DNA from 3 places in the Rhizobium sp. ERR 1071 genome. Region 3 is predicted to be linked to each of the others. Evidence: predicted binding sites of a transcription regulator. Region 3 holds the regulator's gene; each other region holds the start of a gene.
The links. The regulator PhoB, encoded in region 3, activates phosphate uptake and scavenging genes when phosphate is short. The targets are predictions, from matches to a motif close to TGTCATNNANCTGTCAT.
Positions count from the first base shown of each region.

Region 1: FBZ99_RS01945 (esterase-like activity of phytase family protein) is a predicted target of PhoB. The motif match lies at 7,477-7,493, and genes of this name have one in related genera.
Region 2: pstS (phosphate ABC transporter substrate-binding protein PstS) is a predicted target of PhoB. The motif match lies at 4,260-4,276, and genes of this name have one in related genera.

Region 1 is NZ_VITM01000001.1:383,488-394,157, reverse strand. It holds gene ytfR (galactofuranose ABC transporter, ATP-binding protein YtfR) at 1-389, shown strand, start outside; gene FBZ99_RS01975 (ABC transporter permease) at 386-1,414, shown strand; gene yjfF (galactofuranose ABC transporter, permease protein YjfF) at 1,411-2,379, shown strand; gene FBZ99_RS01965 (FadR/GntR family transcriptional regulator) at 2,396-3,142, shown strand; gene glmU (bifunctional UDP-N-acetylglucosamine diphosphorylase/glucosamine-1-phosphate N-acetyltransferase GlmU) at 3,245-4,606, shown strand; gene glmS (glutamine--fructose-6-phosphate transaminase (isomerizing)) at 4,720-6,546, shown strand; gene FBZ99_RS01950 (DUF502 domain-containing protein) at 6,724-7,425, shown strand; gene FBZ99_RS01945 (esterase-like activity of phytase family protein) at 7,663-9,150, shown strand; gene recG (ATP-dependent DNA helicase RecG) at 9,195-10,670, opposite strand, start outside.
Region 2 is NZ_VITM01000001.1:773,559-784,228, forward strand. It holds gene FBZ99_RS03820 (GGDEF domain-containing protein) at 1-194, shown strand, start outside; gene pstB (phosphate ABC transporter ATP-binding protein PstB) at 334-1,170, opposite strand; gene pstA (phosphate ABC transporter permease PstA) at 1,200-2,051, opposite strand; gene pstC (phosphate ABC transporter permease subunit PstC) at 2,062-3,033, opposite strand; gene pstS (phosphate ABC transporter substrate-binding protein PstS) at 3,110-4,135, opposite strand; gene FBZ99_RS03845 (cupin domain-containing protein) at 4,399-4,743, opposite strand; gene FBZ99_RS03850 (phosphatase PAP2 family protein) at 4,952-5,500, shown strand; gene FBZ99_RS03855 (O-acetylhomoserine aminocarboxypropyltransferase) at 5,614-6,897, opposite strand; gene FBZ99_RS03860 (CoA-binding protein) at 7,065-7,493, opposite strand; gene FBZ99_RS03865 (hypothetical protein) at 7,607-7,933, shown strand; gene FBZ99_RS03870 (EamA family transporter) at 8,759-9,595, shown strand; gene rplM (50S ribosomal protein L13) at 9,834-10,298, shown strand; gene rpsI (30S ribosomal protein S9) at 10,301-10,670, shown strand, end outside.
Region 3 is NZ_VITM01000003.1:532,927-543,596, reverse strand. It holds gene ppk2 (polyphosphate kinase 2) at 1-464, opposite strand, end outside; gene phoR (phosphate regulon sensor histidine kinase PhoR) at 708-1,964, shown strand; gene FBZ99_RS12715 (substrate-binding domain-containing protein) at 2,149-3,183, shown strand; gene pstC (phosphate ABC transporter permease subunit PstC) at 3,246-4,727, shown strand; gene pstA (PstA family ABC transporter permease) at 4,724-6,058, shown strand; gene pstB (phosphate ABC transporter ATP-binding protein PstB) at 6,074-6,889, shown strand; gene phoU (phosphate signaling complex protein PhoU) at 6,940-7,653, shown strand; gene phoB (phosphate regulon transcriptional regulator PhoB) at 7,685-8,368, shown strand; gene FBZ99_RS12685 (GcrA family cell cycle regulator) at 8,458-8,985, opposite strand; gene FBZ99_RS12675 (aspartate aminotransferase family protein) at 9,410-10,609, shown strand.

The DNA.
Region 1 (10,670 bases), on a different contig from region 3:
CCATCGCCGATCGCTATATCAAGGCGTTGGATATCCGCACGACCGACCGGGAAAAGCCGATCAGGCTCCTTTCAGGCGGTAACCAGCAGAAAGCCATACTTGCCCGCTGGCTGGCAACCAATCCGAGCTTCCTCATCCTGGATGAACCGACGCGCGGCATCGATGTCGGTGCCCATGCGGAAATCATCCGATTGATCGAGGATCTTTGCCGGCAGGGAATGTCCCTGGTGGTCATTTCATCCGAACTCGAGGAGCTTGTCGCCTATAGTTCGCGAGTCATCGTCCTGCGCGACCGCGAACATATTGCTGAGTTGACCGGCAGTGAGATAACGGCCGGAAATATCGTCGAGGCTATCGCCACGGCTCAAAAGACGCGGGAGGACGCATGAGCTCGCCAATCAAAACCTCCTTGCTTCGGCTGATGCCTCAGTTCATTGCACTCGCGGTTATTCTTCTGTTGAATTTCATCATGTTCCCGCATTTCTTTCATCTGGAAGTTCAGAACGGAAGACTCTACGGGAGCTTGGTAGACGTACTCAATCGTGGTGCGCCGGTAGCGCTGCTCGCCATCGGCATGACGCTGGTCATCGCCACGAAAGGGATCGATCTGTCCGTCGGGGCGGTCATCGCGATTTGCGGCGCTGTCGCGGCTTCCTCGATTGTTGCCGGCTACTCGCTTTCCTATACGCTGCTCTTGACGATCGGCATCGGTCTGGCATGTGGCCTCTGGAACGGATTCCTCGTCGCTGTACTCGATATCCAGCCCATCATCGCGACGCTGGTGCTGATGGTGGCGGGCCGCGGCATCGCGCAATTGATCACTGAAGGCGCGATCCTCACCTTCAACAATGACGGGCTGATCTTCCTTGGCAGCGGCTCCTTCGCCGCCCTGCCGATGCCTGTCGTGATCTGGCTTGTCGCTGCGCTTCTGGTGATTGCTCTGGTGCGGCGCACAGCTCTCGGAATGCTGGTCGAAGCCATTGGCATCAATCGCCGGGCAAGCACCTTGTCCGGTATCCGGACCCCGGTCCTGCTCATCGCTGTTTACGCATTGAGCGGCCTTTGTGCCTCCATCGCCGGCATCATCGTCACGGCCGATATCAAGGGTGCGGACGCCAACAATGCCGGTCTGTGGCTTGAGCTGGATGCGATCCTTGCGGTCGTGGTTGGTGGCAATTCGCTGCTTGGCGGCCGTTTCAGCATCGTCGGTTCGCTGATCGGCGCGATGATCATTCAATCGGTCAATACGGGCATCCTGCTCTCCGGCTTTCCGCCGGAGTTCAATCTGGTGATCAAGGCGATCATCGTCATCGTCATTCTGGTCATCCAATCCCCCGCCATGCAGTCTGCAACTGCATTCTTCTGGCGCCGGCGCGCCGAGGGGCAGATGGTGCAAAAGGAGCAGGCAAAGTGAATTCGAAATATCTCCCGCTGCTTGCGACCATCGTCATCTTCATTCTGGCTTATGCCGGCTGCGTGACACAGTATCCCAACATGCTGTCGACACGCGTGATCGGCAACCTTTTGACCGATAATGCCTTTCTCGGTATCGCAGCTGTCGGCATGACATTCGTCATCATCTCCGGCGGAATTGATCTGTCCATCGGATCGGTCATTGCCTTTACCGGCGTGTTCCTGGCGATCGTCCTTCGCGATACCACGATCCATCCCTTGATCGCTTTCGCTCTGGTCCTCGTGATCACGACAATTTTTGGCGCCGGCATGGGCGCCATCATCCACTATCTCAGCATGCCGCCCTTTATCGTGACGCTGGCCGGCATGTTCCTGGCGCGGGGCATCGCCTTCGTGATGTCGATCGACAGCATTCCGATAGAGCATGATTTCTACTCTCAGCTCAACGATCTCTATTGGCTGATGCCCGGCGGCGGCCGGCTGACCTTGATCGGCAGTCTCATGCTACTCGTCTTTGCCGGCGGCATCGTGCTGGCGCATCGCACCCGTTTCGGTGCCAATGTCTACGCGCTGGGTGGGGGGGCGCAGACCGCGGAACTGATGGGCGTGCCCGTGGGAAGAACGACGATCCAGATCTACGCTCTGTCCGGCTTTCTCGCCGGTCTATCCGGAATCGTTTTTTCCATTTATACCTCGGCGGGATATTCGCTTGCTACAGTCGGCGTCGAACTCGATGCGATCGCTGCCGTGGTTATAGGCGGAACACTGCTGACGGGAGGAGCGGGGTTCGTCGGAGGAACACTCATCGGAATTCTCATACAGGGCTTGATTCAGACCTACATCACCTTCGATGGAACGCTTTCCAGCTGGTGGACGAAGATATTGATCGGCTTGTTGCTGTTTGCCTTTATTCTGATGCAGAAGGGTCTCCTGCTGCTTTCCCGCTTGAATCGACGATATGCCTGAGGGAGGGACAGAGCGCTTGCGCGACCGATTGCTTGAGACCGGAAAATCAGAGGGAAAATCGCGCACGAGCCACGCTCAGGTGGTCGATGAGCTGGGCAAGGCGATCGTCTCCGGCGCGTTTCCGATCGGAAGCATTCTTCCTGGCGACAGCGAGCTTCTGCAACGATTCAAGGTATCGCGCACGGTCCTGCGTGAGAGTATGAAGACTTTGGCCGCAAAGGGGCTTGTGGTGCCGCGTGCGCGCGTCGGCACGCGCGTCACCGAGAAGATCCATTGGAACATGTTCGACAACGAGGTGCTCAACTGGCATTTCGAAAGCGGCGTCAACAAGGAGTTCCTTCTCCATCTTTACGATATACGCATGGCATTCGAGCCTTTTGCCGCAAGCCTCGTGGCGGAAAGGGCCAGTCGAGAGGACATCGAACTGCTCCGCAGTCTTGCCGCTGCCATGGCAGCGCCGCATCATACCTCCGATAGCCTCGCGGTCGCCGATCTGCATTTCCACCTGGCAATTACGGAGGCTTCGCAGAACCCATTCATGCGATCGCTGGGCGGACTTATCGAAGCCGCACTCGTCGGCATGTTCCGCATGAGCGCACCGCCTTCAACCAATGGCTTCGCCAATATTGCGGATACGCATATGGCCATAGTGGACGCGATAGCGGCGCGTGACGGCCTTTCGGCCCATAAGGCGATGGAATTTGTGATCATCGATGGGCGCCAACATGTTCTCGAAGCTTTCGAGGCCCTTGCCGAAGCCTGAAGGTCGCCTTCAATTTCGCCGTGGTTCATCGCTCGACTTGTTGATATGAGGGGAGTCGCCCGGCCCCCGGGCGGCGCTTGACCGTATATCTCGGAGCTTGAAATGGAACGCAGCTGCCTCGCCATCATCCTCGCCGCCGGCGACAGTACCCGCATGAAGTCGTCGATGTCGAAGGTCCTGCACCCGATTGCTGGGCGTCCGATGATCGCTCATGTCATGGAGGCGATCGCCAGGACCGGGATTTCAGCGGCGGCTCTGGTGGTCGGGCGCGATGCGGATGAGGTCAGCGCGGCAGCATCGATTGGCGATATTGCCGTCGAATCCTATCTGCAGAAGGAGCGGCTCGGCACGGGCCATGCCGTGTTGGCGGCGCGCGAGGCGATTGCCCGCGGATATGATGATATTATCGTTGCCTATGGAGACGTCCCTCTGCTGACCGATGTGCCGCTTCGTGCGGCCCGCCAGGGACTGGCCGATGGCAATGACATCGTCGTCATCGGCTTTCATACGGAGCATCCTAACGTCTATGGCCGCTTGCTGGTCAAGGATGGCGAACTGATCGCCATTCGAGAAGCCAAGGACGCCACCGATGCCGAACTGGCGATAAAGTGGTGCAATAGCGGGCTGATGGCGATCAATGGCCGCAAGGCGCTGGAGCTTCTTGACCGCATCGACAACAACAATGCCAAGGGCGAATATTATCTCACCGATCTCGTCGAGATCGCCCGCTCGCTGGGCGGCCGCGCCGTTGCGGTCGATGCGCCCGAGGTTGAAATGACCGGCTGCAACAACCGGGCCGAGCTCGCCTTTATCGAGCGCCTCTGGCAGGAGCGGCGCCGGCAGGAGCTTATGCTGTCGGGCGTGACCATGGTGGCGCCAGAAACCGTGTTCCTCGCCTATGACACCGTGATCGGCCAGGATGCGTTGATCGAACCGAATGTCGTCTTCGGTCCCGGTGCGGTGATCGACGGCGGCGCGGTCATCCATGCCTTCTCGCATATTGAGGGCGCCCATGTCAGCGCCGGCGCGACGGTTGGGCCCTTTGCGCGGCTGCGTCCGGGCGCGGATCTCGCCGGCGGTGCCAAGGTCGGCAATTTCTGCGAGGTCAAGAACGGCAAGATCGGCGAGGGTGCCAAGGTCAATCACCTGACCTACATCGGCGATGCGACGATCGGCGCCGGCAGCAATATCGGCGCTGGCACGATTACCTGCAACTATGATGGGGTCAACAAACATGAGACGCATATTGGCGCCAATGCTTTCGTCGGTTCCAACTCATCGCTGGTCGCGCCCATCCGCATCGGCGACGGCGCATATATTGCTTCCGGCAGTGTCATCACCGATGATGTTCCGGCCGACGCGCTGGCTTTTGGCCGGGCTCGCCAGGAAGTAAAGCCAGAGCGAGCCAAGGCAATCCGCGAGCGAGCTCTTGCCATCAAGGCAGCGAAGAAGGGCGGCCACTAAAACTCGCGTGTCGACGTAACGGTCAGAAATCGAAAGTGACCGTGACGGCAATTGAGAAAATCGCAGGAATGATTAGGACTTGCCCTCATATCTGAGGCCAGACGGAGAGCTGTATGTGCGGTATTGTGGGGATCGTCGGAACGAAGCCTGTGGCGGAGCGCTTGGTGGACGCGCTGCGGCGGCTCGAGTACCGCGGCTATGATTCGGCGGGAGTTGCGACGATCCACGACGGCGTGATGGATCGCCGCCGCGCGGAGGGAAAGCTGTTCAATCTGGAAAAGCGCCTCGAGTCGGATCCTTTGCCCGGCACGACCGGCATTGCACATACGCGTTGGGCAACCCACGGCGTTCCGAATGAAACCAATGCCCATCCGCATTTCGTCGAAGGTGTTGCTGTCGTCCACAATGGCATTATCGAGAACTTCTCCGAGCTGCGCGAAGAACTGAAGGCCGAAGGCCAGGAATTTGCCTCGCAAACGGATACGGAAGTTGTCGCTCATCTATTGGCGAAATACGTTCGCGAAGGCCTGGACGCACGTTCGGCCATGCTGAAAATGCTGAACCGTGTGACGGGCGCCTATGCATTGGCCGTGATGTTTCAAAACGATCCCGGCACGCTGATGGCGGCGCGTTCTGGCCCGCCACTTGCGGTCGGCTACGGCAAGGGCGAGATGTTCCTCGGCTCGGATGCCATCGCACTTGCGCCTTTCACCAACGAAATCACCTATCTCGTCGATGGTGACTGCGCCATCGTTAGCCATGCCGGCGCGACCATTCTCGATTTCAGCGGCAAGGAAGTGAGCCGGCCGCGGCAGATTTCCCAAGCGACCGCCTATGTGGTCGATAAGGGCAATCATCGCCACTTCATGGAAAAGGAAATCTACGAGCAGCCGGAAGTCATTTCCCATGCGCTCAGCCACTATATCGATTTCGCCAGCCATCGCGTGCGCCCGGATGTCTCGGCCATAGATTTCGGCGGCGTGTCCGGCCTTGCAATTTCGGCTTGCGGCACCGCCTATCTTGCCGGCCTGATCGGCAAATACTGGTTCGAGCGCTATGCGCGTCTTCCGGTCGAAATCGATGTGGCCTCAGAATTCCGCTATCGCGAAATGCCGTTGTCGCCGTCGCAAGCGGCGCTGTTCATTTCCCAATCCGGCGAGACCGCGGATACCTTGGCTTCGCTGCGCTATTGCCGGGACAACGGCCTGAAGATCGGCGCCGTGGTCAACGTCAGGGAATCGACCATCGCGCGTGAGTCCGACGCGGTGTTTCCGATCCTGGCTGGTCCCGAGATCGGCGTCGCCTCGACGAAGGCTTTCACCTGCCAGCTTGCGGTTCTCGCATCGCTCGCGATCGGAGCGGGCGTTGCTCGCGGCACGGTCAGCGCCAAGGATGAACAGGAAATGGTGCGCCATCTCGTCGAGATGCCGCGTATCATGGCGAATGTGCTGAATATCATCCAGCCGCAGATGGAAAGCCTGTCGCGCGAAATCTCGAAGTTCAAGGATGTGCTCTATCTCGGTCGCGGCACCAGCTTCCCGCTCGCCATGGAAGGCGCGCTGAAGCTGAAGGAAATCTCTTATATCCACGCAGAGGGCTATGCGGCCGGCGAATTGAAGCACGGGCCGATCGCGCTGATCGACGAGAATATGCCCGTCATCGTCATTGCTCCGCATGACCGCTTCTTTGACAAGACCGTTTCCAACATGCAGGAAGTGGCAGCACGCGGCGGCCGAATCATCTTCATCACGGATGAGCTTGGTGCGGCAGCCTCGACATTGCCGACCATGGCGACCATCACCTTGCCCGTCGTCGACGAGATCATCGCCCCGATCATATTCTCGCTGCCGATTCAATTGCTTGCCTATCATACGGCCGTCTTCATGGGCACGGACGTCGATCAGCCGCGCAATCTCGCTAAATCGGTCACCGTGGAATAGGACAACTTCCGTCCCGCATTTGCCGTCACGTCATCGTGAGCCGGACGTTTGTTCGGCTCGCGGACGCAGCTGGCGGGTTGTATGCCGCACTGATTTCTGGCACGATTCCCATTCTGAGATGGTGGGGAGGATTTGCCGGGTAGCAGTAGGCGGCGGAACGGAGTTTTCGAGCGGCGAATGACTGAAAAACTCATCAAAATGTCCGTAACCACGCGGATCAGAAACAATTTCCTGGCCGGCCTGATTATCTGCGCCCCGATCGCCATTACCCTGTGGCTGACCTGGTCCGTCGTTCATTGGGCCGATAGCTGGGTTCGCCCCTATATTCCCGCGCGCTACGATCCTGAAAGCTATCTGAACTTCGCCGTTCCGGGGACCGGCCTGGTGATCGCGATGATCTTCATCACGATCGTTGGTTTCCTCGCCAAGAACCTGATTGGCCAGAGCATCGTCCGCTTCGGGGAGTCGATCGTCAACCGCGTGCCGCTGGTGCGGACCATCTATAAGAGCGTCAAACAGATCTTCGAGACTGTGTTGAAAGAGCAGGGCACATCCTTCAAGAAGGTCGGGCTGATCGAATATCCAAGCCCAGGCCTCTGGTCCATGGTATTCATATCGACCGATGCCAAGGGTGAGATTGCTTCGAAATTCAATGCCATGGGTCAGGACATGGTGGCGGTCTTTCTGCCGCCGACACCTGTGCCCACGGCCGGCTTTCTGGTTTTCGTTCCACGCGAAAAGATCACGGTGCTCGACATGAGCCCGGAGGATGGCGCCAAACTGCTGATCTCGGGCGGACTTGTATCGCCCGAATACAAGGAAGAGCTCATCGCGGCGAAGGGGCTGCCCAGGCCCGTTCCGATAAAATCGCTGACTTAGAAACGCTCCCGTTCCTGTCGTAGGTTGCCTGGCCTCGCGTATCACGCGAGCTGTCATGTCTCTATCATATTGACGCCTTAGATCGTCCTACGGGACAGGCAATCGGATGCATCTCATCATCGAACATTCGGAGTTTCGACCCCGGCTGTTGTTTTTCGACGCGGCTTGAGAGCGGGTCGGAGATGGATCTCATTGTCTCCATACATATTTTCACTGGAGGATATTGTCTTGAAATATATGCATTCGAAGAGCTTGCCGCTGTTGTCGGCCGCGCTGGCAGCATTTGTTTTTTCCGCACCAGTCGCGGCGCTTGCTGATAATTCCATCGCAGTCCAGGGCGTGACGCTCGTCAACAAGGGACGTGTCGCGGTCGGTCGTATCCCCGCCAATCTGCGCGACAAGTTCGGCGAGACCTTCGGTTCCGGTTCGGGAATGTCGATCGACACCAAGAGCTGGGTCCGCAATGCCGACGGCACCTATAAGGGTTCGCTCTGGCTGCTGCCGGACCGCGGCTATAATGTCGCCGGCACCACCGATTATCGCGGACGTCTCAACACCATCGATATCAAGCTGACTCCGGTCGCTCCCGGCGCGACGCCGCCGGCCGGCCAGGAACAGTCGGGCGTCGAGGCCAAGCTCGCGGATACTCTGCTTTTGAAAGACAACAAGGGCAACGAAACCACCGGCCTCGACCCCGCCAACGGCGTTCGCCAGGCAGAAAGCGGTATGCCGCTTTTGCCGCAGGCACCGAACGGCAAGATCTCGCTCGATAACGAAGCTATTGCTCGGCTGCCCGACGGTTCGATGTTCATCAGTGACGAATACGGTCCTTACATCTATCGCTTCTCGGCAGACGGGCGCATGATCTCGGCCACGGCACCGCCGGCCGCGTATCTGCCAATGCGCCACGGCGCCGTGAATTTTTCCTCGAACAATCCCGGTCCCGGTGAAGCCGCGCCCGATCCGAAGGATCCGACCAGCGGGCGCCAAAATAATCAGGGCTTCGAGGGGATGTCCCTGACGCCGGACGGCAAGTTCCTGATTGTCGTGCTTCAGTCCGCGACCCGCCAGGACGGTGGCGATTCCAGCTCTACCAGGCAGAATACACGCGCCCTGGTCTATGATGCCGCCGATCTCGACCATCTGAAACTGGTGCACGAATATGTCGTGCCTTTGCCTGTCTTTACCAATGAAAAGGGCAAGACGGCCGTCGCCGCGCAAAGCGAAATCGTGGCACTCTCACCGACAAGCTTCCTGATGCTGGCGCGCGACAGCAACAATGGTTATGGCCAGAAGGGCGATAAGTCGCTCTATCGTAGCATCGTTGCCGTCGATGTGTCCGCTGCCACCGATATTGCCGGCGGCAAGTTCGACGGCGACACGGCTGTCGCGCCAAAGGGCGTTCTTGATCCCTCCGTCAAGCCGGCTGTCGTCAGCCAGTTCATCGACATCAACGACAGCGCCGATCTTGCGCGCTTCGGTCTGCACAATGGCGCGCCGAACGACCGTAACAACCTCTCGGAAAAGTGGGAGGCCATGTCGATCGTCAGCGTTCAGGATCCGAAGCTGCCCGACGACTACTTCCTGTTCGTTGCCAATGATAACGACTTCATCACCCAGGACGGTTTCCAGGTCGGAGCCGCCTACAAGGATGAAAGCGGTGCCGATGTCGACACCATGTTCCAGGTGTTCCAGGTCACCATTCCCGGCCTCGCCGCAAAGTAATGTCGTGAGAGACAGGGATGGACGCGGCTAACGCGTCCATCCGCTCACCCCGCTCGCAGGAACCGGATCGCCTCGTCGCGACGGAAGAGATAGAGCAGGGTGCGTACCGCACTGCCACGCTCGCTGGTGAGCTCCGGATCGCGCTCAATGAGATAGGCGGCATCCTTGCGGGCAATTTCCAGAAGATCGGCATGGGCTTCCAGGCTGGCGATGCGGAAGCCTGGTGTTCCGGACTGGCGCGTGCCGAGAAGCTCGCCTTCGCCGCGCAGCTTCAAATCCTCCTCGGCAATGCGGAAGCCGTCTTCCGTCTCGCGCATGATCGACAGCCGCGCATGCCCAGTTTCACCAAGGGGGCCTTTGTAGAGCAGGATACAGGTCGAGGCTTCGGCACCGCGACCGACACGTCCGCGCAATTGGTGAAGCTGCGCTAGGCCAAAGCGCTCGGCATGTTCGATGACCATGATGGTCGCGTCCGGCACGTCGACACCCACTTCGACGACGGTCGTGGCCACAAGCAGGCGGATCTCGCCATTCTTGAAGGCCATCATCACGGCGTCTTTTTCCGGGCCGCTCATCCGGCCATGGATGAGGCCAATGCCAGGCCCGAGCGCTCTCGTCAGCGTCTCGTAACGCTCTTCGACCGACATTAAATCGGATTCTTCAGATTCTTCCACAAGTGGGCATATCCAATAGGCTTTTTTACCCTCAGATAGCGCGCTTCTCAGGCGCGCGACGATATCGCCGGTTCGTTCATTCGGAATGGTGATCGTTTGGATCGGCTTGCGTCCCGCCGGCTTCTCGGTGAGCTTCGAAACGTCCATATCGCCGAAGGCGGCGAGCACAAGCGTTCGCGGTATGGGCGTCGCGGTCATCACGAGCATATGCGGCGAGATGCCCTTCGCGGTCAGGCGCAGGCGTTGGTGAACGCCGAAGCGGTGCTGCTCGTCGACCACAGCCAGCATGAGGTTGGCATAGGCGACGCTGTCCTGGAAGAGAGCATGCGTGCCGATGATGATCTGTGCTTCCCCGGAAGCAATGCGCTCGAGGATCGCATCCCGCTCGCGTCCCTTTGTGCGGCCTGTGAGAACTTCGACGGAAAGGTTTGCACTCGCTGCGAATTTTGAAATCGTTGCATGATGCTGACGCGCCAGGATTTCGGTCGGTGCCATCAACACGGCCTGGCCGCCGCTTTCGATCACGGCGGCAATCGCCATCAGTGCCACTAGCGTCTTTCCCGCACCGACATCGCCTTGCAGCAGCCGAAGCATGCGCTCGGTGCCGGCCATATCCTTCAGAATATCGGCAACCGCATCACGCTGGCTGTTCGTCATCGAGAAGGGCAGGGATTCCAGTATTTTGCGGCTGATTTCTCCAGTTGCATGCACCGGTTGTCCCACAACCTTGCGCAGCCTTTGGCGCACGAGAGAGAGCGACAATTGCCCCGCCAGGAATTCATCATAGGCAAGCCGGCGGCGCGCGGGAGATTGCGGATCGATATCGGCCGCATCTCTCGGCGCATG
Region 2 (10,670 bases), on a different contig from region 3:
GATTGGTCTCTTTCGCAGACCGTGCGCTTTACGCCGCCAAACGCGCAGGCCGCAACTGCACTATCGTCTTCAATGAAATGGAGACTGCGAGGGAGCCCGACGCGGCGACCGCAGCGGATGAAGGCGAGCTTGTGCCGACGCTCGACGACCAGATCCACGCCTTGCGGCGCATGGGCACGCTCGCGAGGATGTGATCGGCTCATTCGGCACACCCATCCTATAAGCTTTCTCTTGACCAAATGGTGCGAGTGCCGAACAAGGCCGCCATTCTCAAACGAAAAGACGCGCCTGAAAGGCGCGCCTTCGCAAATTGTGCGGCAATGTCCAGCCGTATCAGCCGTAACGACCGGTGATATAGTCTTCCGTGCGCTTGACCTTCGGCGCCTGGAAGATCTGTTCGGTCGCGCCGTATTCGATCAGCTCGCCCAGATACATGAAGGCGGTGCTGTCGGAGATACGGCTTGCCTGCTGCATATTGTGCGTGACGATGACGATGGTGAAATCGCCCTTCAACTGCGACACCAGTTCCTCGACCTTGGCGGTCGAGATCGGGTCAAGAGCCGAGGTGGGCTCGTCGAGCAGGAGGACTTCGGGACGAATGGCGATGGCGCGGGCGATACAGAGGCGCTGCTGCTGGCCGCCGGAAAGGCCAAGTCCGCTCTGATGCAGCTTGTCCTTGACTTCGCTCCACAGCGCCGTTTCCGTCAGCGCCGCCTCGACGCGGGCGTCCATTTCCGCCTTGGAGATCTTCTCATAGAGGCGGATGCCGAAAGCGACGTTCTCGTAGATGGACATCGGGAACGGCGTCGGCTTCTGGAACACCATGCCGACCTTGGCGCGCAGATCGTTGAGATCGACGTCCTTGGTGAGGATATTGCGGCCATCCAGCAGAATTTCGCCAGTCACGGTCTGACCGGGGTAAAGATCATACATGCGGTTGAAGGTGCGCAGCAGCGTGGACTTGCCGCAACCCGAAGGGCCGATGAAGGCGGTGACCGCGTTCTTGCGGATATTCATATTCACACTCTTCAGAACGCGATGGCCGTTCTGATAGGTGAAATCGAGGTTCTTCACCTCGAGCTTCGCGAGCGCACCGAGATCCGACTGGGAAGCGGCGTCCTTCCCCTGTTGTGCGTTGACGCTCTGAAATTTGCTGTCGCTCATGTTCATGGTCTCATTCCTATCGTTCGACGGCTGCGTCATTGACGGCGCCCACTCAAGACACGGGCAAGGATGTTCAGGGCAAGGATGGCGACGGTGATGATCAGCGCACCGGCCCAGGCCAGTTGTTTGAGATCCTCGCCAGCATCGGCGGCAAGCGTGTTGATGGCAACCGGCAGCGTGGCGATCGGACCGGTCAGGCCCGTATTCATGAATTTGCTATAGCCGGCAGTGAAGAGAAGCGGTGCGGTTTCGCCGCTGATGCGGGCGATGGCCAGCAGAATGCCGGTGAGAATACCGGTCCAGGCGGAACGGTAGATCACCATCATCATGGACTTCCAGCGCGGCGCACCGAGCGCGGCAGTCGCCTCGCGAAGCGCATTCGGCACCAGTAACAGCATGTCCTGCGTCGTCCGGTTGACAACCGGAAGGGCGATCAGCGCCAGCGCTAGGATGCCCGCGATGGCAGAATTACCGTGCATGGGCACGACCACGGCGCCGTAGACGAACACGCCGACGATGATCGAGGGTGCGGACAGCAGAATGTCGTTGATGAATTTGGCGACCTCGGCAAGCTTGGTGCCGTTGGCATATTCCACCAGGTAGGTGCCGGCTAGAATGCCGATCGGCGCTGCGATCAGAATGGCACAGCCGGTGACCAGCACCGTGCCGTAGATTGCGTTTATCAGACCGCCGCGCGAGCCCTGAGCCGGGATCGACATGGTGAACACGTCGAGGCTGAGCGCCGATACACCGCGATAAACCAGGCTGACAAGGATCACGCTGAGAAAGAATATGCCGAGAATGGCCGCGAGGAAGGACAGGGCCATCATCACCTTGTTCTTCGTATAACGCCTCGACACGAGATTCTGACGAACTGCATTTTCCATGGTTTTTTCCTCAGAGCGAGTCGCCGCGGCCGATCATCCATCTCGCCACTGCAAGCACGCAGAAGGAAAGGACGAACAGGAGCAGGCCGAGCGCGATCAGGCTCGACAATTGCAGACCGTCGGCATCGCCGAAGTTGTTCGCGATCTGGGCGGAAATGGTCGTGGACGGCGAAATGATCGACGATTGCAGACGGCTTACCGAGCCGACGACGAAGGTGACGGCCATGGTTTCGCCAAGCGCGCGGCCAAGGCCAAGCATGATGCCTCCGACGAGGCCACGGCGTGTATAAGGGATCAGGATGTGGCGGGCCACTTCCCATGTCGTCATGCCCATGCCGTAGGCGGATTCGCGCAGCATCGGCGGCACGGTGCTGAACACGTCGCGGGAGATTGCGGTGATGAACGGCAGGATCATGACGGCGAGCACGAGGCTTGCCGTCAGCAGGCCGACGCCCGGGGCCGGCGGCTGGAACAGCAGACCGATCACCGGCACCTGGCCGACCGTAGAGATAAGGAATGGCAATATATAGTTCTGCATGAGCGGCACGAGAATGAACAGGCCGACGATGCCGTAGATAATGGAGGGAACGCCTGCCAGAAGCTCGATGGCCGTACTGATTGGACGGCGCAGGCTGCCGGGGCAAAGTTCCGTCAGGAATATGGCGATGCCGATGCCGAGGGGAACAGCAATCAGCATGGCGATGAACGAACTTACAAGCGTACCGACCACGGCAGGCACGGCGCCATAAATATCAGCCGGCGCGCTCCACTTGGTGCCCCAGAGGAACGACAAGCCAAAGGTCTGAAATGTGGGCAAGGCATCGATGACAAGAACCACGAGGATTGCCAGCAGCAGAAGCACGACAAGAACAGCCGAGCCAAGCGTCATCAAATAGAAAATCCGATCCTGGATTCGGAATTTTCTGGTCGCGGCGGAGGTATTCACAGCCTGGAAGCCCGCCATTTGAGTCGCGTTAGCCATCGATTTCCCCTTGTCCTGTCACGAAAGGCGGACAGGGAAATACCCTGCCCGCCGCAACTTTCTCGCCTAGCACAAATTACTTCGTGCCGAAGTCCGTCTTCCAAGACTTCTCAACGATCTCGACAACATTGTCCGGGACCGCGAGATAAGACAGGGCGGTCGCGTCCTTCTGGCCATGCTCATAGGACCACTTGAAGAACTTCAGTGCCTCTTCGTTCTTAGCAGCATCGGCCGGCTTCTTATAGAGCAGAACCCAGGTCGAGGCAGCAATCGGCCAGCTCTTTTCGCCCGGCTGATTGGTGATGATCAGGTTGAAGTTCTTGGCCTTGGCCCAGTCGGCGTTGGAAGCGGCAGCCTTGAAGGTTTCCAGGCTCGGCTCGATAACCTTGCCGGCAGCATTCTTCATCTTCGCGAAACCGATGTGGTTGGCGACGACGTAGGAATATTCAACGTAGGAGATCGAACCAGCCGTCTGGTTGACGGTCGTGGAAACGCCTTCCGAACCCTTGGCGCCGAAACCGACCGGCCATTCAACAGCCGTGTTCGAGCCAACCTTTTCCTTCCACTCCGGCGAAACCTTCGACAGGTAGTCGGTGAAGTTGAAGGTCGTGCCCGAGCTGTCGGCGCGGTAAACGACCGAGATCGGCGTGGACGGCAGCTTTACATCGGGGTTGAGAGCCTTGATGGCTGCATCGTCCCACTTGGCGATCTTGCCAAGGAAGATGTCAGCCAGCGTCTTGCCGTCGAGAACGAGTTCGCCCGGCTTTACGCCTTCGACATTATAGGAAACGACGATGCCGCCGGAGATCATCGGGAACTGGGCAATGCCGTTCTTCTCGAGGTCGGCGTCGCTCATGGGCTTGTCCGAAGCGCCGAATACGATGGTCTTGTCGAGAAGCTGCTTGATGCCGGCGCCCGAACCAACCGACTGATAGTTGACGACATTGTTCGTCGCAGCCTTGTAGCCTTCAGCCCACTTGGACAGAACCGGTGCGATGAAGCTCGAGCCGGCGCCCGTGATGTCGGCAGCGGAGGCCGAAGCGGACATAGCCGCGATGAGGCCTGCAGTCAGGCAAAGCGAACGGAGTTTCAGGTTAAGCATAGTAGACTCACTTCCTCAAGTGAATGAAAGGATGGCGAGCAGAAGATCGGCGCGAGGTCCCCATGGTAAACGAACCTCCCCGCCTGAAATCTCCCGGCGACAGACTTGGCTCTAAAGACGCATTGTTTCAGTTTGATGACAGTTTAATGAAGCGGCAGTGACACAACCTGCGGCAATCATCACGGCCATCGCGGAACGGCAGGAAATGAAGCGCGCCAAAGGGCGCATGAACGCGAACTTCATGTTCTAATTCAAGAGCATCGTCAAAGACGGATCACATAATCCTTGCGAGTCGTTTCAATCACTTCCCAGGTCCCCTTGAAGCCCGGCTTCAAGATAAGGCGGTCGCCCGCACGCAGATGAAAGGCCTCGCCATCGTCTGACGTTACAACGGAGTAGCCGGAGAGGATATGGAAGTATTCCCACTCGTCATAGACGACCTTCCATTTGCCAGGCGTCGCCTCCCATATGCCGACGTAAAGGCCGCCATCGGCCTCTTCAACATTCCATGTGCGAAAGATTGGGGCTCCCGAAACGAGGCGATCAGCTGCGGGCGCGCCCGTTTCCGGTTCGATGTCGCTGATGTCCACTGCCAGATAGGTCGTCACAAATGTCTCCTGTCGATTGCCTTATGTGGCTCTCCGCGAACCCAATAAAACGCGAACCCGAAAAGCATATCATCCTGACCTGCCGCCCCATGCCAAGCTCCCACCTTTCAGGGAAACGTCAGAAAACAATGCCCTAGTGCGCTTCGTTAATTTGGCTCGACCATCTCAATCGGGCCGAAATCGCAATCGCAGTTCAGAAGGGGCCAGCATGTATGGACTAGATGTCGTTATAACAGAGTGGATCAATGGCATAGCCGGAAACCCGACAGTCGACAGCCTGATGATCCTAATCACGGCTTACGGCGTTCCCTTGTTGATCGTTCTCGTCGCTGTCCAATGGTGGGTCGGAGAACGTCGATCGGAAACCCGACACGCACTCGTTGCCGCGGGCCTGACCTTCGTCATCGGTCTCGGCATCAACCAAGTCATCCTGTTTTTTGTCAGTCGCGTTCGCCCGTATGATGTCGGAGTCACCAAGCTACTTATAAATCGCAGCAATGACCCGTCCTTTCCCTCCGACCACGCGACGGCCGCGTTCGCGATCGTTGCCGCATTTGCGCTTCAACGCATGCCAGAGCGAAGCTTCTTCTTCCTACTCGGCGCGATCCTTGTCTCCTTCTCGCGAGTCTACGTCGGCACGCATTATGTCGGTGACGTCATGGGCGGGGTGCTTACCGCCGTTTTCGCGGCGATCCTGGTCAAGACGCTCTATCGTCCAGAAACCCGGCTGGATCGCTTCGTAACCGGCATCCTATAGGGTCAGATTTGAAGAGGCCATATATGCGAGCGCCCCGTTTTTCAGGTTTTTTCGCCGGTCGACTCAATATAACCCAATAAAAAACTGTTGCCAAAGCTATGTGAGGAACCTCATCAGACTTTCGCGAGCGCCTGTTCCAGGTCGGCGATGATGTCCTTGACGTCCTCGATGCCGATCGACAAACGCACGACATCCGGGCCGGCACCGGCGGCAACCTTCTGCTCGTCAGTCAACTGTTTGTGGGTCGTCGAGGCGGGATGGATGACGAGCGAACGCGTATCGCCGATATTGGCAAGATGCGAAAAGAGCTCCAGACCTTCGACCAGCCCCTTGCCCGCTTCATAACCACCCTTCAGTCCGAAGGTGAAGACCGAGCCCGCGCCTTTCGGTGAGTAACGCTGCTGGAGGGCATGGTTCGGATCGTCTTCCAGGCCGGAATAGTTCACCCATGCCACCTTTTCCTGCGCTTTCAGCCAACGCGCAACGGCAGCCGCATTGTCGGAATGGCGCTGCATGCGCAATGGCAGCGTCTCAATGCCGGTCAGGATCAGAAAGGCATTGAATGGCGAGATGGCTGGCCCGAGATCGCGCAGGCCTAGCACCCGGCAAGCAATGGCGAAAGCGAAGTTGCCGAAAGTCGAATGCAGAACGACGCCGTTATATTCCGGGCGCGGTGAAGACAGCATGGGATAATTGCCCGAGGCGGACCAGTCGAAAGTGCCGCCGTCGACGATGATGCCGCCCATGGAATTGCCGTGGCCACCGAGGAATTTTGTCAGCGAGTGCACGACGATATCGGCGCCATGCTCCAGCGGCCGGATGAGATAGGGGCTTGCAAGGGTGTTGTCGACGATCAGCGGCAGGCCATGCTTGTGCGCGATGGCCGCGATCGCGGCGATATCGACGAAGGTGCCGCCGGGATTGGCAAGACTTTCGATGAAGACGGCGCGGGTGCGGCCATCGATCTGCGCCTCGAAGGTCGCAGGATCGGCGGAATCGGCCCAGCGGACTCGCCAGTCGAAATTCTTGAAGGATTGCCCGAACTGATTGACCGAGCCACCATAGAGCCGCTTGGCCGCAACAAAATTGTCGCCCGGCTGCATGATGGCATGGAAAACGAGCAGCTGTGCCGCATGACCGGAGGCCACCGCGAGAGCCGCGGTTCCGCCTTCAAGAGCCGCCACCCGCTCTTCCAACACCGCCTGCGTCGGGTTCATGATGCGCGTGTAGATATTGCCGAACTGCTGCAATCCAAACAGTGCAGCGGCATGATCGGCGTCCTGAAAGACGAAGGAGGTCGTCTGGTAGATCGGCGTCGCGCGCGCGCCTGTCGCCGGGTCTGGCTGCGCGCCGGCGTGGATCGCAAGCGTGTCGAAACCTGGGTTGTTGGTTGGCATATTTTTCCTCCCGCCGGATCTTGTTCGTAACGGGAAAAGCATAACGCCTGGCATATGAAAGTTAACCGCGAACTTTGCCGTGCTTCTCGGCTCGCGGAAAAAACTTGCCATCTTTCAGTGAGATCGCGCGATAAACGGCAGAATGCAGCCGTCATGCATGATCTCGGTCAAGCGACCAGACGCGGATACTCGATAGCCGGGCAGCGGTCCATGACGACCCTTACCCCCGCAGCTTCCGCTCTCGCCGCAGCCGCATCGTCACGCACGCCGAGTTGGCCCCAGATGACCGGGGGCCGCGGCTCGATCATGATCGTCTCCTCCACGACCGATCGGAGATATTCCGGCGCCCGAAAAACATCGACCATATCCACAGGCTCGGGAATGTCGGCCAGGCGTGCATAGACCCATTGCCCCAGAATTTCCTTGCCGGCCTGTCCGGGATTGATGGGGATGACGCGATATCCCCTGTTCAGGAGATAGGCCATCACACCGTTGCTCGGGCGCGCGGGATTGGGCGAAGCGCCGACGAGCGCGATGGTCCTTACGGACAAGAGGATATCGGCTATATAGGAATCGTCATAACTATCGTGGTTCATCACGAAGCCTCCCACCTCGATCACACTTGCGTTTTGTCACAAATATGGAAACCGCAATGGCGGTCTCCGCGTATATATATTGTATTATAACAACTTCAGGGAGGATTACTCAGATGAAAAATTTCATCCTGCTGGGCCTGCTCGTCACTTCGGCCGCGACGCCGGCATTGGCGATTTCGCGATATAATTCCATGTCCATGACCTGCGCCGAGGCCAGGGCGGTCATCAATCGGGAGCGTGCAGTCATCATGCGTTATCCGGCCAGAAGAACACCGAACATGACGCTCTATGATCGCTATGTTGCGGACAGCGGCGCATGCGATATGGGCTTTTACGCCTATCAGGATTATCTCCCCACGAAGGATCGCGCTTCCTGTCCGGTCTATATATGCAGGCCGACGACCGACCTCGATGACGATGATTTGATTTTCCGACGCTGATCGCAATAGACTACGGCTGGATATGACGGACGGCTCACGAGTTCGATACGACCATTGATTGTCCCAGGCACGGTGCATCTTGGGCCCTATGGCCGCGCGCGGGCATTTATACGCCTGTGTTCAAGCCCCTCTCCAAAGCGCTTTCATAAATTTTCCTGAAGCCGCGGGGTTGCGTTCTCAGGAAATGCAATCTTTGTTCGCTTTTTATTCGCATATAAATTAGAAACTTCGAATAGACAGTCAATTCCAACGAGAACCGAATGCGAACGCGGAACATATGCTATTTGATTATTTTCCCACAGAATAATTTTCGAGTTCGCGCAATGATATTGCCCTGCCAATTTTTGGTTCGACGATTCTATACTTATCTCTTATTATGATTTTCATCAGCAGTATCGCGCGCTCTACCTGTAATATTTTTCACCTCTTGTAGAATTATCCACTCTATTCATGAGGGGAAGAGAGATTGCGCGCGGCGTTTTCGCGTCGATTTTCCCACGCCCGACAACACGCGGCGTTGCAGGCGACACAGCCCTCTGTCGTTTTTAAGTAAGAAGTGTCTAATGCTACTCTCGCGTTCACAGGACATGCGATATTTGTTCGCGCTTCATACTCCAATAAATTAGTTACTTATAATGCTGAAAAGAGCGATCTGGAACATAACAAAAACACCATTCTCAGCGCCCGACATGACCGGAGCAAATGGCAAGCCGTCAGAATGACCGATATTTCGTTGCTTTTCGATGTATTGCGGATCATATGGGGACCGCACTCCCACAAAATACCAAGCATTGCCATTACGCCTGCCAATTTCCGAGGTTTTCCGTGTCTCTCGACGTTATCGCGCTCGTTCTTTTCGGCGCCCTGCTGCACGCGACCTGGAATGCGATCATCAAGGCCGGAACCGACAAATCGCTCGATGCGGCGCTGGTTTCGGCCGGCGGCGCGGTCGCGGCATTGCCCCTTCTGCCGTTCCTTCCCCTGCCCGCCTCAGCGGCCTGGCCGTTCATCGGTGCCTCGGCCATCCTTCAATTCGCCTATTTCCAGCTGGTGGCAGCCGCTTATCGCGCCGGGGATATCGGGCTCGTCTATCCGCTGATGCGCGGTGTCGCACCGCTCATCATTGTTTCGACAAGCAGCTTCATCCTGAAGGAAACGCTTTCGGGCGGCGCATTGATCGGCACCATGACCATTTGTGCCGGCATATTGACGCTTGCCTTCGAGGCCCGAAAGGGCAGCCGCCGGGCGATCGTTCTCGCCCTCGCCAATGCCGTTGTCATCGCGACCTATACCTATGTCGATGGCATCGGCGCGCGGATATCGGGCAATTCGGTATCCTATACTCTGTGGATGGCACTCCTTCCCCCCATTCTCCTTTTCGCCTGGGCGATATCGCAACGCGGCATCAATGCCGTCGCCGCCCACGTCCGTTACAACTGGTGGCGCGGGCTTATCGGCGGCGGCGGCTCGATCGCTTCCTACGGGCTGGCCTTGTGGGCGATGACCAAGGCGCCGGTCGCCATGGTCGCCGCCTTGCGCGAGACTTCGATCCTCTTCGCTTTGGTGATATCCGTCGTCGTTTTGAAGGAGCGGTCCAGCATCTGGCGCTATATTGCCGGCGCCATTATTGCTGGCGGAGTGCTGGTTTTGCGGCTTGGCTGACGATAAATTATGTGGTCTTATTTTACCACATAAACAATATATTGATTTTACTTTATAATTTTTGCGGCCTGTCAATCAGGCGATATTGACCCTGGCCCTTAATCGATCTATAAGCCGCCGCAGATTGCAGCCTCTCCCGGCTGCTTTCTTTTTTGGCACGCATTCATACGCGCCAAACCAAGCAACAAGAAACGCCCAGACGCCTTCGGGCCAAGGGTCCTAAAAGAGAGTATGCAACATGGCAACCTTCTCCCAGAAGCCTGCAGAGGTGGAGAAGAAGTGGGTTCTCATCGACGCCGAAGGGCTTGTCGTTGGCCGTCTCGCTTCTATCATCGCAATGCGTCTGCGCGGCAAGCATAAGGCTACCTTCACGCCGCACGTCGACGACGGCGACAACGTCATCGTCATCAATGCCGACAAGGTCGTTTTCACCGGCAAGAAGTACGAAGACAAGGTTTACTACTGGCACACCGGTTATGCCGGCGGCATCAAGGAGCGTACGGCTCGCCAGATCATCGAAGGTCGCTTCCCGGAGCGCGTCGTTGAGAAGGCCGTCGAGCGCATGGTTCCCCGCGGCCCGCTCGGCCGTCGCCAGATGAAGAACCTGCGCGTCTACGCCGGCTCCAACCATCCCCACGAAGCCCAGCAGCCGGTCGTCCTCGACGTCGCCAAGCTGAACAAGAAGAACGTAAGGAGCGCCTGATAATGGCTGACCTTTCCTCCCTGAAGGACCTCGGCACGACGTCTGAAGCAGCTGCTGCTCCGGTTCACGTCCGCAAGGTTGACTCGCTCGGCCGCTCCTACGCGACCGGCAAGCGCAAGGACGCCGTCGCCCGCGTGTGGGTCAAGGCCGGCTCCGGCAAGATCATCGTCAACGGCAAGGACTACACGGCTTACTTCGCCCGTCCGGTTCTGCAGATGATCCTCCGTCAGCCGATCGTCGCTGCTGCCCGTGACGGCCAGTTCGACATCGTAGCAACCGTAGCCGGCGGCGGCCTCTCCGGCCAGGCCGGTGCCGTTCGTCACGGCCTGTCCAAGGCGATCACCTACTTCGAGCCGGGCCTGCGCTCGGTCC
Region 3 (10,670 bases):
CCCATGACCGGTTCGACGCCAGCGCGGTTGTACCATGAGCGGTCGAAGAGCACGAATTCGCCCGCCGTCGGGAACTGGGCGACATAGCGCTGGAAATACCATTGGCCGGCCTCGCGATCGGTCGGCTTCGTCAGCGCCACCACGCGCGCCAGACGGGGGTTCATATGGGCTGACGTCGCGGCGATCGAGCCTCCTTTGCCGGCGGCGTCACGCCCCTCGAAGAGCGCCATCACTCGCTTGCCGGTCGCCTGCAGCCAGAACTGCACCTTGATGAGTTCGATCTGCAGCGCTTTCAGCTCGTCGAGATATTCGTCTTCCTTCAGCTTCTTCTTGTAGGGATAGCCGCCCGAGGTCAGCGCCTCGTCTTCGATCCAGCTTGGGAGCACGGGGTCATCGACATCGAATATGCGCTTGATGCCATGGATATCCAACTCTACTGCCCGGCTTTCTGTCTTCTCCCCCATATGTCGGCTCCTCGGCTGTTTACACGGCGTTAACCCTACCGCTGGCAGCGGTAAAAAAGCTTGGCCAGGAAACTGGAGCTTTTGTTCAATAGTTTCAAGCCCTTTACGGCTACCCTCCTTTGCCGGCTACATTTATTTTTGTCAGTTACTGGCTTCTGTGGATAGAGCCGAATACTTCTGTCATGAATCGCAGATAAGACGCGGAATCCAGCGTTCCATGATGGCAGGCGAAGGACGGCGCAGTTGGAAGACGAATGGTCATTTGTCAGGAGGTTGGCAGTTCGGCTGCGGCAGGAGAGCGCCATCCTGGTTCTGGCGACGCTGATTGCCGCACTCGCCCTGTTTGAAGGCATCAATACCGGCGCCGTATTCTGGATCTGGGCGATTGTCATGATCGTCACACTGCTTCGCCCGCCGCTCGTCGAGCGGGTCGAGGTTCCGTCGCAGGCCGAGACTCCGTCCGTTGATGCGCAAGCCCTGCTCCGCACCGCCTTTGCAGGACTGGCAGCACTCGATATGCCAGTGCTGATCATCGACCGAGAGGCATCGGTGCTGGTGCAGAACATGGCCGTCGAAAAAGCCTTCGGTGCCTTTCCGATCGGCGCACATATTTCCTCCAAGCTGCGCTCGCCGGGTCTGCTCGACATGGTGCGCGAGACCATCGCGACCAATACGCCGAACCAGATCGAGCATTCCGAGCGCCTGCCTTCGGAACGGGTCTATGTCGTCCGCATCGCGCCGATTGATCTGCCGGAGATCGACAGGCAGGAAGATGCGCTCTTCCTGCTCTCCTTCCGCGACATATCGGAGCTGCGCCACATCGACCGCATGCGATCCGATTTCGTCGCCAATGCCAGCCACGAATTGCGCACGCCGCTGGCGTCGCTGCGAGGCTTCATCGAGACGATCCAGGGACCTGCCAAAGCCGATCCGAAGGCGCAGCAGCGTTTCCTCGGCATCATGCTCGATCAGACGACGCGCATGAGCAGGCTGGTCGACGACCTCCTGTCGCTGTCGCGTCTGGAGCTGAAGTCGCATATCGCGCCGGATCAGAAGGTGGATCTCGTGCCCCTGCTCGGCCACGTGCGAGACTCCCTGTTGCCGCTGGCCGGTGATCTCGATGTCAGCATCAATCTGCATTTGCCGGCGGGCAAGGTGGAAGTATTGGGCGATCGCGACGAGCTGGTGCAGGTCTTCGAAAACCTGATCGAGAATGCCTGCAAATACGGCCAGGAAGGCAAGTCGGTCGAGGTTTCGCTGCTGAACGGTGCCGGCCAGGCCGTCGAGGTCGTCGTCTCGGACAAGGGGCCGGGGATACCCGCAGAACATGTGCCGCGCCTGACCGAGCGCTTCTATCGCGTTAACGTTGAGGATAGCCGGTCCAAGAAGGGAACCGGTCTCGGGCTTGCCATCGTCAAGCACATTCTGACCCGCCATCGCGCCAGACTGATCGTCAAGTCGGAAGTCGGAAAGGGAACCGACTTTACGGTTCGCTTCTGACAAGCTCTACCTGCCCCGGTTTAGGTGGCGATTTATCCAAATTATATCAGGCATATAGCCTGTCATAATTGTTTCACTCGCCTGACATAAAAGGGCGGTGTTTTCGCCAGTAAGAATGGACTGCTGAAAAAGTGGATGTGGCCTCCACCTCGGCGCTCTTCAAAGCTCATCAGGGGGATTCGTTGTGAATGCTTTGAAAATATCCATTCTTGCGCTGGTTGCATCGGTTGCCCTTGCCGGCACTGCAACCGCCCGCGATCAAATTCAGATCGCCGGTTCATCGACCGTATTCCCATATGCCAAGATCGTGGCCGAAACTTTCGGCGAGACCTTCACCAACTTTAAGACCCCGGTGGTCGAGTCCGGCGGCTCCGGAGCCGGCCTGAAGGAATTCTGCAAGGGTGTGGGAACGGATTCGATCGACATCGCCAATTCGTCGCGTCCCATCAAGGACAGCGAAGTCGCAGCCTGCAAGGCTGCCGGTGTCGCTGACATCCAGCAGGTCAAGATCGGCTATGACGGCATCGTCTTTGCTTTCGACAAAAGCAATCCGGATATCAGGTTCGAACCGGTCGATCTCTACAAGGCGCTTGCTGCCGAGGTCGTCGTCGATGGCAAGCTCGTCGCCAATCCTTATAAGAAGTGGTCTGAGATCAATCCATCGCTGCCGGATTTTGAAATCGCCGCCTATATTCCGGGCGAGAAGCATGGCACGCGCGAAGTTTTCGAAGAGAAGGTGCTTGCTGCCGGCTGCAAGGCTTCCGGCGCGGCCGATGTCATCAAGGTAGCATTCTCCGACGCGGCTCAGCAGGCCAAGAAATGCATTGCCGTGCGCAAGGATGGCGCCGCAGTCGATATCGATGGCGACTATCCCGAAACCTTGGCCCGCATCAATGCCAACAAGCATGGCATTGGCGTGTTCGGCCTGTATTTTTTCCAGAACAACGCCGACAAGCTGAAGGTCGCCACCGTCAGCGGCATTGTGCCCTCGGGCGAGACGATCGCCGATGGCACCTATCCGGTATCGCGGCCGCTGTTCTTCTACGTCAAGAAAGCCCATCTGGGTGTGGTCCCGGGGCTCAAGGAATATGTCGATTTCTTCACGAGCGATCAGATGATCGGACCGGACGGCCCGCTGGCGGAATATGGCCTCGTGCCGGCGCCGGATGCTGAACGCGACCAGATCCGCAAGGATTTCGCGGGCGGGAAGATCATGTGACTGCTGAAGGGTCGGGCACCAGGGCGGCTTTCGGCTGCCCCGGGGTTCGCCGGGGAATGGGAATGAGTGTATCGCTGCTGCTGCTCTGCTTGTCGGTCTTCGGCGCCTCCGCTTTCGTGCTGGGGCGGGTGAGGGCGGCCGCGCTGTCGGGCGGCAGGTCTTCGTCCATGCATTCCCGGCTCGGCTATCACGGTGCCTATGCCGCCATATGGGCGGTACTTCCGCCCCTGGCGCTCATCTGCGCCTGGCTGATCGTCAGTCCCATCGTCATCGACCGCCTGGTGACCAAATCCTTTCCCGAGGAGGTTCAGTCTCTGCCGCCGGCTGAGCTCAATCTCAGCTACGGCATGGTGCGCAGCATCGCCCGCGGCATGCGCATGCTCGATAGCCAGGAGCTTGCCGATGTCGATGGCGGCAAGGCCGATCTTCAGTTGCTGCTGGCGCAGAAGGGCGTTCCACTCGCCGTACGCCCCACGGGCTACATGATCGAGGCCGCGAATAGATATAATGGCATGCGCGAATTGAGCCGCATGGTCATGGCGGCGGCGGCGATCGTCCTGTCGTTGCTTTGCGCGGCCCATGGCCTTCACGCGATTGCGCCGCGTTTTCGCGCCCGCAACCGGGTCGAGCAGGTCATCCTCGGAGCCCTGATCGTTGCCTCCTCCATCGCGGTGCTGACAACGGTCGGCATCGTCGTTTCCATGCTTTCGGAAGCGGCGCGTTTCTTCAGTATGGTGCCGGCCAGCGAGTTCTTCTTCGGTACCGTCTGGGACCCGCGCTTCACCGGCGCCGGCGCGCAGACCTCGGGCACCTTCGGTCTGATCCCGCTCCTGGCAGGTACGGTCTATATCGGCTTCGTCGCCATGCTCTTTGCCGTGCCTATCGGCCTGTTCGCCGCGATCTACATGGCCGAATATGCCTCGGCTCGCGTTCGCTCCATCGCCAAGCCGATGCTGGAGGTTCTGGCCGGCATTCCAACGATCGTCTACGGCTTCTTCGCCCTTGTCACAGTCGGCCCCTTCCTGCGCGATATCTCCGCCGAGATCGACGGGCTTATGACCGGAAACTACAGAAGCTTCATCGAGGCGCAGAGCGTTTTGACGGCTGGCTTCGTCATGGGCGTGATGCTCATCCCTTACGTCTCCTCGCTGTCGGACGATATCATCATGGCCGTGCCGCGGTCGCTGCGCGACGGCTCGCTCGGCCTCGGCGCCACCCGCTCGGAAACGGTCAAGCGCGTCCTGCTGCCGGCCGCTCTTCCCGGCATCGTCGGCGCGCTGCTGATGACCGCGTCGCGGGCGATCGGCGAAACCATGATCGTGGTGCTGGCCGCAGGCGTTGCCGCGCGCATGCAGCTCGATCCCTTCGAACCGATGACGACGGTCACGGTGAAGATCGTCAATCAGCTGACCGGCGATCTGGAGTTCACTTCGCCGCAGACGCTCGTCGCCTTCGCCCTCGGCATCACGCTGTTCTGCCTGACGCTGTGCCTCAACGTCTATGCGCTCTACATTGTCCGTCGATACAGGGAGCAATACGAATGAGCGACGTCGTATCTTCCTCTCAGCTCAACATGCCGCGCGGTCTGACGCCGGGTGCGTCTGTACACCGCGATATCGGCATTAAGCGGCGCTATGCCGCCGAGCGTCGCTTTCGCGCCTATGGGATGACCGCCGTCATCTTCGGTCTCGTCTTCCTTATCATCCTGGTCTCGACCGTGGTCCGCACAGGCTATACCGCCTTTGTCCAGACTTCGATCACCCTGCCGATCGAATTTACCGAGAAGGTAATCGACCCGACGGGTAAGCGCATGAACGATCCGAAGGTGCTGATCGCTGCCAATTACCCCGTACTGGTGCGCGATGCGTTGGTGAAAGCGCTTGGCATCGATCCGGCCAATCGCACGCTTGTGCGCGAGGCGATGGCGATGGTGTCGGACAGTGCCAGGATCGTGTTGCGCGACAGAGTCGTTGCCAACCCCTCGATCATCGGGACGACACAGAACGTCACATTTCTGGCCAGCGCCAACATCGATTCCGCCAACAAGGGGCAGATCGATCTGACCGTCAGCGAGAAGGATCGCAAGATTTCCGACCGCCAGGTCGCATGGATGAAGCAACTCAGCGAAAGCGGCGCGCTTCACAAGGCCTTCAACAGCGGTCTCTTTCTGTCGGGCAATTCGAGCCGGCCGGAAGCCGCCGGGCTTGGTGTCGCGCTGATCGGCTCGCTCTACCTGATGCTGACCGTTCTCGTGCTTGCCTTGCCGGTCGGCGTTGCTGCCTCGATCTATCTGGAAGAGTTCGCACCGAAGAACCGGCTGACGGATCTGATCGAGGTCAACATCAACAATCTCGCTGCCGTCCCCTCGATCGTCTATGGCCTGCTGGGTCTCTCGGTCTTCATCAACATGATGGGGCTGCCGCGCTCGGCATCGCTGGTCGGCGGCCTTGTACTGAGCCTGATGACGCTGCCGATGATCATCATCGCCACGCGCTCGGCCTTGCGTGCCGTGCCGCCGTCGATCCGCAGCGCGGCGCTCGGTCTTGGCGCATCGCGCATGCAGATGGTCTTACATCATGTTCTGCCGCTCGCGATGCCTGGCATTCTGACGGGCACGATCCTAGGGCTTGCCCATGCGCTCGGAGAGACCGCGCCACTGCTTCTGATCGGCATGGTCGCCTTTGTCGCCAATTATCCGGCATCGCCGCTCGATCCTTCGACGGCGTTGCCGGTGCAGATCTATATGTGGGCGAGCGAAGCCGAGCGAGCCTTCGTCGAAAGAACGTCCGGCGCCATCATCGTGCTCCTCTTCTTCCTCGTCGCGATGAACATCGGCGCCATCCTGCTGCGCCGCCGCTTCGAGCGGCGCTGGTAAGGGAGGGCGCACGAAATGAACATGATGACGGAAGCTGCCAGCGAAAGAGCCTTGGCCAAGAAGATGACGACGATCCCTTACAAGATGATCGGCCAGGACGTTTCTGTGTTCTACGGCGACAAGCGGGCGCTCTTCGACGTCAATCTGAAGATCCGCGCCAATACGGTCACGGCCCTGATCGGCCCTTCCGGCTGTGGCAAGTCCACCTTCCTGCGCTGCCTCAACCGCATGAACGATACGATCGAGACCTGCCGCGTCACCGGCAAGATCACGCTCGACGATCAGGATGTCTACGACGACAGCATCGATGTCGTGGAATTGCGCGCCCGCGTCGGCATGGTCTTCCAGAAGCCCAACCCGTTTCCGAAGTCGATCTACGAGAACGTCGCCTACGGCCCGCGCATCCATGGCCTGCATCGCTCAAAGGCCGATCTCGAGCATATCGTCGAAACCAGTCTGCAGAAGGCCGGTCTATGGGGTGAGGTGAAGGATCGGCTCCATGATGCCGGCACGAGCCTGTCGGGCGGCCAGCAGCAGCGCCTCTGCATCGCGCGCGCCGTTGCTGTCAGCCCGGAGGTGATCCTGATGGATGAGCCGTGCTCGGCGCTCGATCCGATCGCAACCGCCAAGGTCGAGGATCTCATCCACGAGCTTCGGGAGAATTTTACCATCGTCATCGTGACGCATTCCATGCAGCAGGCCGCTCGTGTCTCGCAGCGTACCGCAATGTTCCATCTCGGCCACCTGGTCGAGGAGAACGACACCGATAAGATGTTCACCAATCCCGACGATTTCCGCACGCAGGATTACATCATGGGCCGTTTTGGTTGATGATGGCAGGCGCGCGGCTCCTTTCACACAGTTCACTTGAGGATAGAAAAATGGTCTCCACTCACATTCTCTCAGCCTATGACGAAGACCTGAAGTTTCTGACGCGTCGCATTGCCGAAATGGGCGGCCTGGCCGAGCAGATGGTTAGCGACAGCGTACGCGCTCTCGTCAACAGCGACGCGGCCCTGGCCCAGAAGGTCATCTCCGACGACGTCGTTCTCGACCATGCCGAGCGCGAAGTTGGTGACAAGGCGATCGTCACCATCGCTCGTCGTCAGCCGATGGCAGCGGACCTGCGCGAAATCATGGGCTCGATCCGCATCGCCTCCGATCTGGAGCGCGTCGGTGATCTCGGCAAGAATACCGCAAAGCGCGTCATCGCCGTTCAGGGCACGGGCGTGCCGCGTCGTCTCGCTCGTGGCATCGAACACCTCTCCGAACTGGCACTGAGCCAGCTCAAGGAAGTTCTTGATGTTTACGCGACCCGCTCGCCCGATAAGGCCGTGTCGATCCGCGAACGCGACGAGGAAATCGACGCCATGTACACCTCGCTCTTCCGCGAGATGCTGACCTACATGATGGAAGATCCGCGCAACATCACCACCTGCACGCATCTTCTCTTCTGCGCCAAGAACATCGAGCGCATCGGCGACCATGCCACCAACATCGCCGAGACGATCTATTACATGGCGACCGGTGCTCAGCCGGAAGGCGAGCGCCCGAAGGACGATACCGCCAACACCGTCGGCGCAGTGACGGAATAATCTGGAAGCGAAGAAAGGAGACCATAGGCGCATGGTTCCGAGAGTTGCTGTTGTAGAAGACGAGGAAGCGCTTAGCGTTCTGCTGCGCTACAATCTTGAGGCCGAAGGCTTCGAGGTCGACACGATCCTCAGAGGTGATGAGGCCGAGCTGCGTCTCCAGGAGCGCATCCCCGATCTCCTGATCCTCGACTGGATGCTCCCCGGCGTGTCCGGCATCGAGCTCTGCCGCCGGCTGCGTATGCGGCCGGAGACGGAGCGCTTGCCGATCATCATGCTGACGGCTCGCGGCGAGGAAAGCGAGCGCGTGCGCGGACTTTCGACCGGCGCGGACGATTACGTCGTCAAGCCGTTCTCGACGCCGGAGCTGATGGCCCGCGTCAAGGCGATGCTGCGGCGCGCCCGCCCGGAGGTTCTCTCCACGGTGCTGCGTTGCGGCGATATCGAGCTGGACCGCGAAACCCATCGCGTCCACCGCAAGAGCCGCGAAGTCCGGCTGGGGCCGACAGAATTCCGCCTGCTGGAGTTCCTGATGTCCTCGCCAGGCCGCGTCTTCTCGCGTTCGCAGCTACTCGATGGCGTATGGGGGCACGATATCTACGTCGATGAACGCACGGTCGACGTCCATGTCGGCCGTCTGCGCAAGGCGCTCAATTTCTCCAATATGCAGGATGTCATCCGTACCGTTCGCGGCGCGGGCTATTCCATGGAAGCCTGAGCGGCTTGCCGCTCGGGTGTTACTAAATAGCGGCGGAAATAGAAAAACGGGCCTCGAGGGGCCCGTTTCTCTTTGTCTTGCGGTAACTTTCAGCCGTTGTTGCGACGGCGGTCATGCACCGGCTGGTAGGCCATGCGCTGATGATAGGTGCAGTAGGGCGACGAATCCGGGCTGTCATTGCCGCAGAAGTGGAAGTCGTCCTTCAGCGGATCCCCGACCGGCCATTTGCAGGTGCGTTCCGTCAGCTCCGTCAGGCCGAGGCGGCGGGAGATCGGAACGACGACGTTCGATGCCGGGCGATACTGAATTTCATTGACGGAATCGATCTCGATCTCTTCCTTCAGCATGGTTGCACCCTGCTGGCGGGCGACCACGGTGCGGGTAGCGACGCGCGAGCCGTAGGTCGTTGCGCGAGGAGCCGCGGCACTGCGCTTTGGCGTGCGCGTCGCGGTTGCCGTGCCGCCCGCCTTCGCTCGGCCAGGAAGGTTCAGGCGGTGCACCTTGCCGATAACGGCATTACGGCTCACGCCACCGAGCTGCGCAGCGATCTGGCTGGCGCTCAACCCTTCGGACCATAGCTTTTTCAGCTTCTCGACGCGTTCGTCTGTCCAATTCATGCCCTGTCTCCGCTGTCGCGTTTCCGATGGCAGAATCCCTCACCATTGCCTCGCATGGGAACGAGGCGCGAAACGCTCTAAAATTGTGGTGACTAGTTCCGCCGCATGCAGTCTAGCAATTGCTTTTTAACCTAGTGTGAGGCTGACTCCGTGACAAGAGTCGCGAGAATCTTGAGGAATCGATTTCGAGGTTTTCCCCAACTTGCTGCCTAGGCGTGGCATTTCTGCAATAGGCGCCGCCGAACCTATCTCTTTTGCCCGCAAGCGCTATCTCGCACCTGCTAAAACGCCAGTTTTGTTGACATCGCGATGCAAAACATCAATAGTGCCCGGGCCGCCGCAAGGCGGCATTTTTGATTTTTTCGGACCCGTTTCATCAAATCGAAGCGATCGGTCCTTAAAGTTGTGATCAGGAGATATGGCCATGGCCGAGACCACGCCGCTTTATGACACCTATATGCGCGCTCCGTTACGGTTCGAGCGAGGCGAGGGCGTCTGGCTGGTCACCGAAAATGGCGAGCGCTACCTCGATTTCGCAGCCGGCGTCGCGGTCAACTCGCTCGGTCACGCCCATCCTCATCTCGTCGCCGAATTGAAGGCCCAGGCCGACAAGGTCTGGCACCTGTCGAACCTCTACGAGGTGCCCGGTCAGGAGAAGCTGTCGAAGCGGCTGACGGAAGCGACCTTCGCCGACAAGGTATTCTTCACCAATTCGGGCGCCGAGGCGCTGGAATGCGCCATCAAGACGGCGCGGCGCTATCAATTCGCCAAGGGGCATCCCGAAAAGTTCCACATCATCACCTTCGAGGGCGCCTTCCACGGCCGCACCATCGCGACCATCGCCGCCGGCGGCCAGGAGAAGTATATCGAGGGCTTCGGGCCTAAGGCACCGGGTTTTGACCAAGTGCAGTTCGGTGATCTCGATGCCGTGCGTGCCGCCATCACGGATGCGACAGCCGGGATCCTGATCGAGCCGGTCCAGGGTGAGGGCGGCATCCGTCCGGCCACCAATGAATTCCTGCGCGGGCTGCGTGAGATCTGCGACGAACACGGCCTGCTGCTGATCCTCGACGAAGTACAGTGTGGCGTCGGCCGCACTGGCAAGCTTTTCGCCTATGAATGGGCCGGCATCAAGCCTGATATCATGGCTGTCGCCAAGGGCATCGGCGGCGGTTTCCCGCTCGGTGCCTGCCTTGCGACGGCGGAAGCCGCCTCAGGCATGAAGGCAGGCACCCACGGTTCCACCTATGGCGGCAATCCGCTCGCCATGGCGGTCGGAAATGCCGTTCTCGATATCGTGCTTGCCGAAGGCTTCCTGCAGCATGTGCGCGATGTCTCGCTGGTCTTCCGCCAGGGGCTCGCCTCGCTCAAGGATCGTTTTCCTGACATCATCGAGGACGTTCGCGGCGAAGGTCTGATGCTCGGCATCAAGGCGGCCATTCCGCAGGCAGAGCTGCTGCAGGCTATCCGTGCCGAGCATCTGCTCGGCGTGCCGGCCGGCGATAACGTCATCCGCCTTCTGCCGCCGCTGGTCGTCACCGCCGAAGAAGCACGCGAAGGTCTTGCCCGCCTGGAGCGTGCCGCCGAGCGTGCGCGCGCAGCTCGCACCAAGAAATCGGCTTGAGTTCAACGCCCGTAGATGGGGCGTTCCTGCCCCACGCGGGCGTTATTGTTTTTTCTGGAGC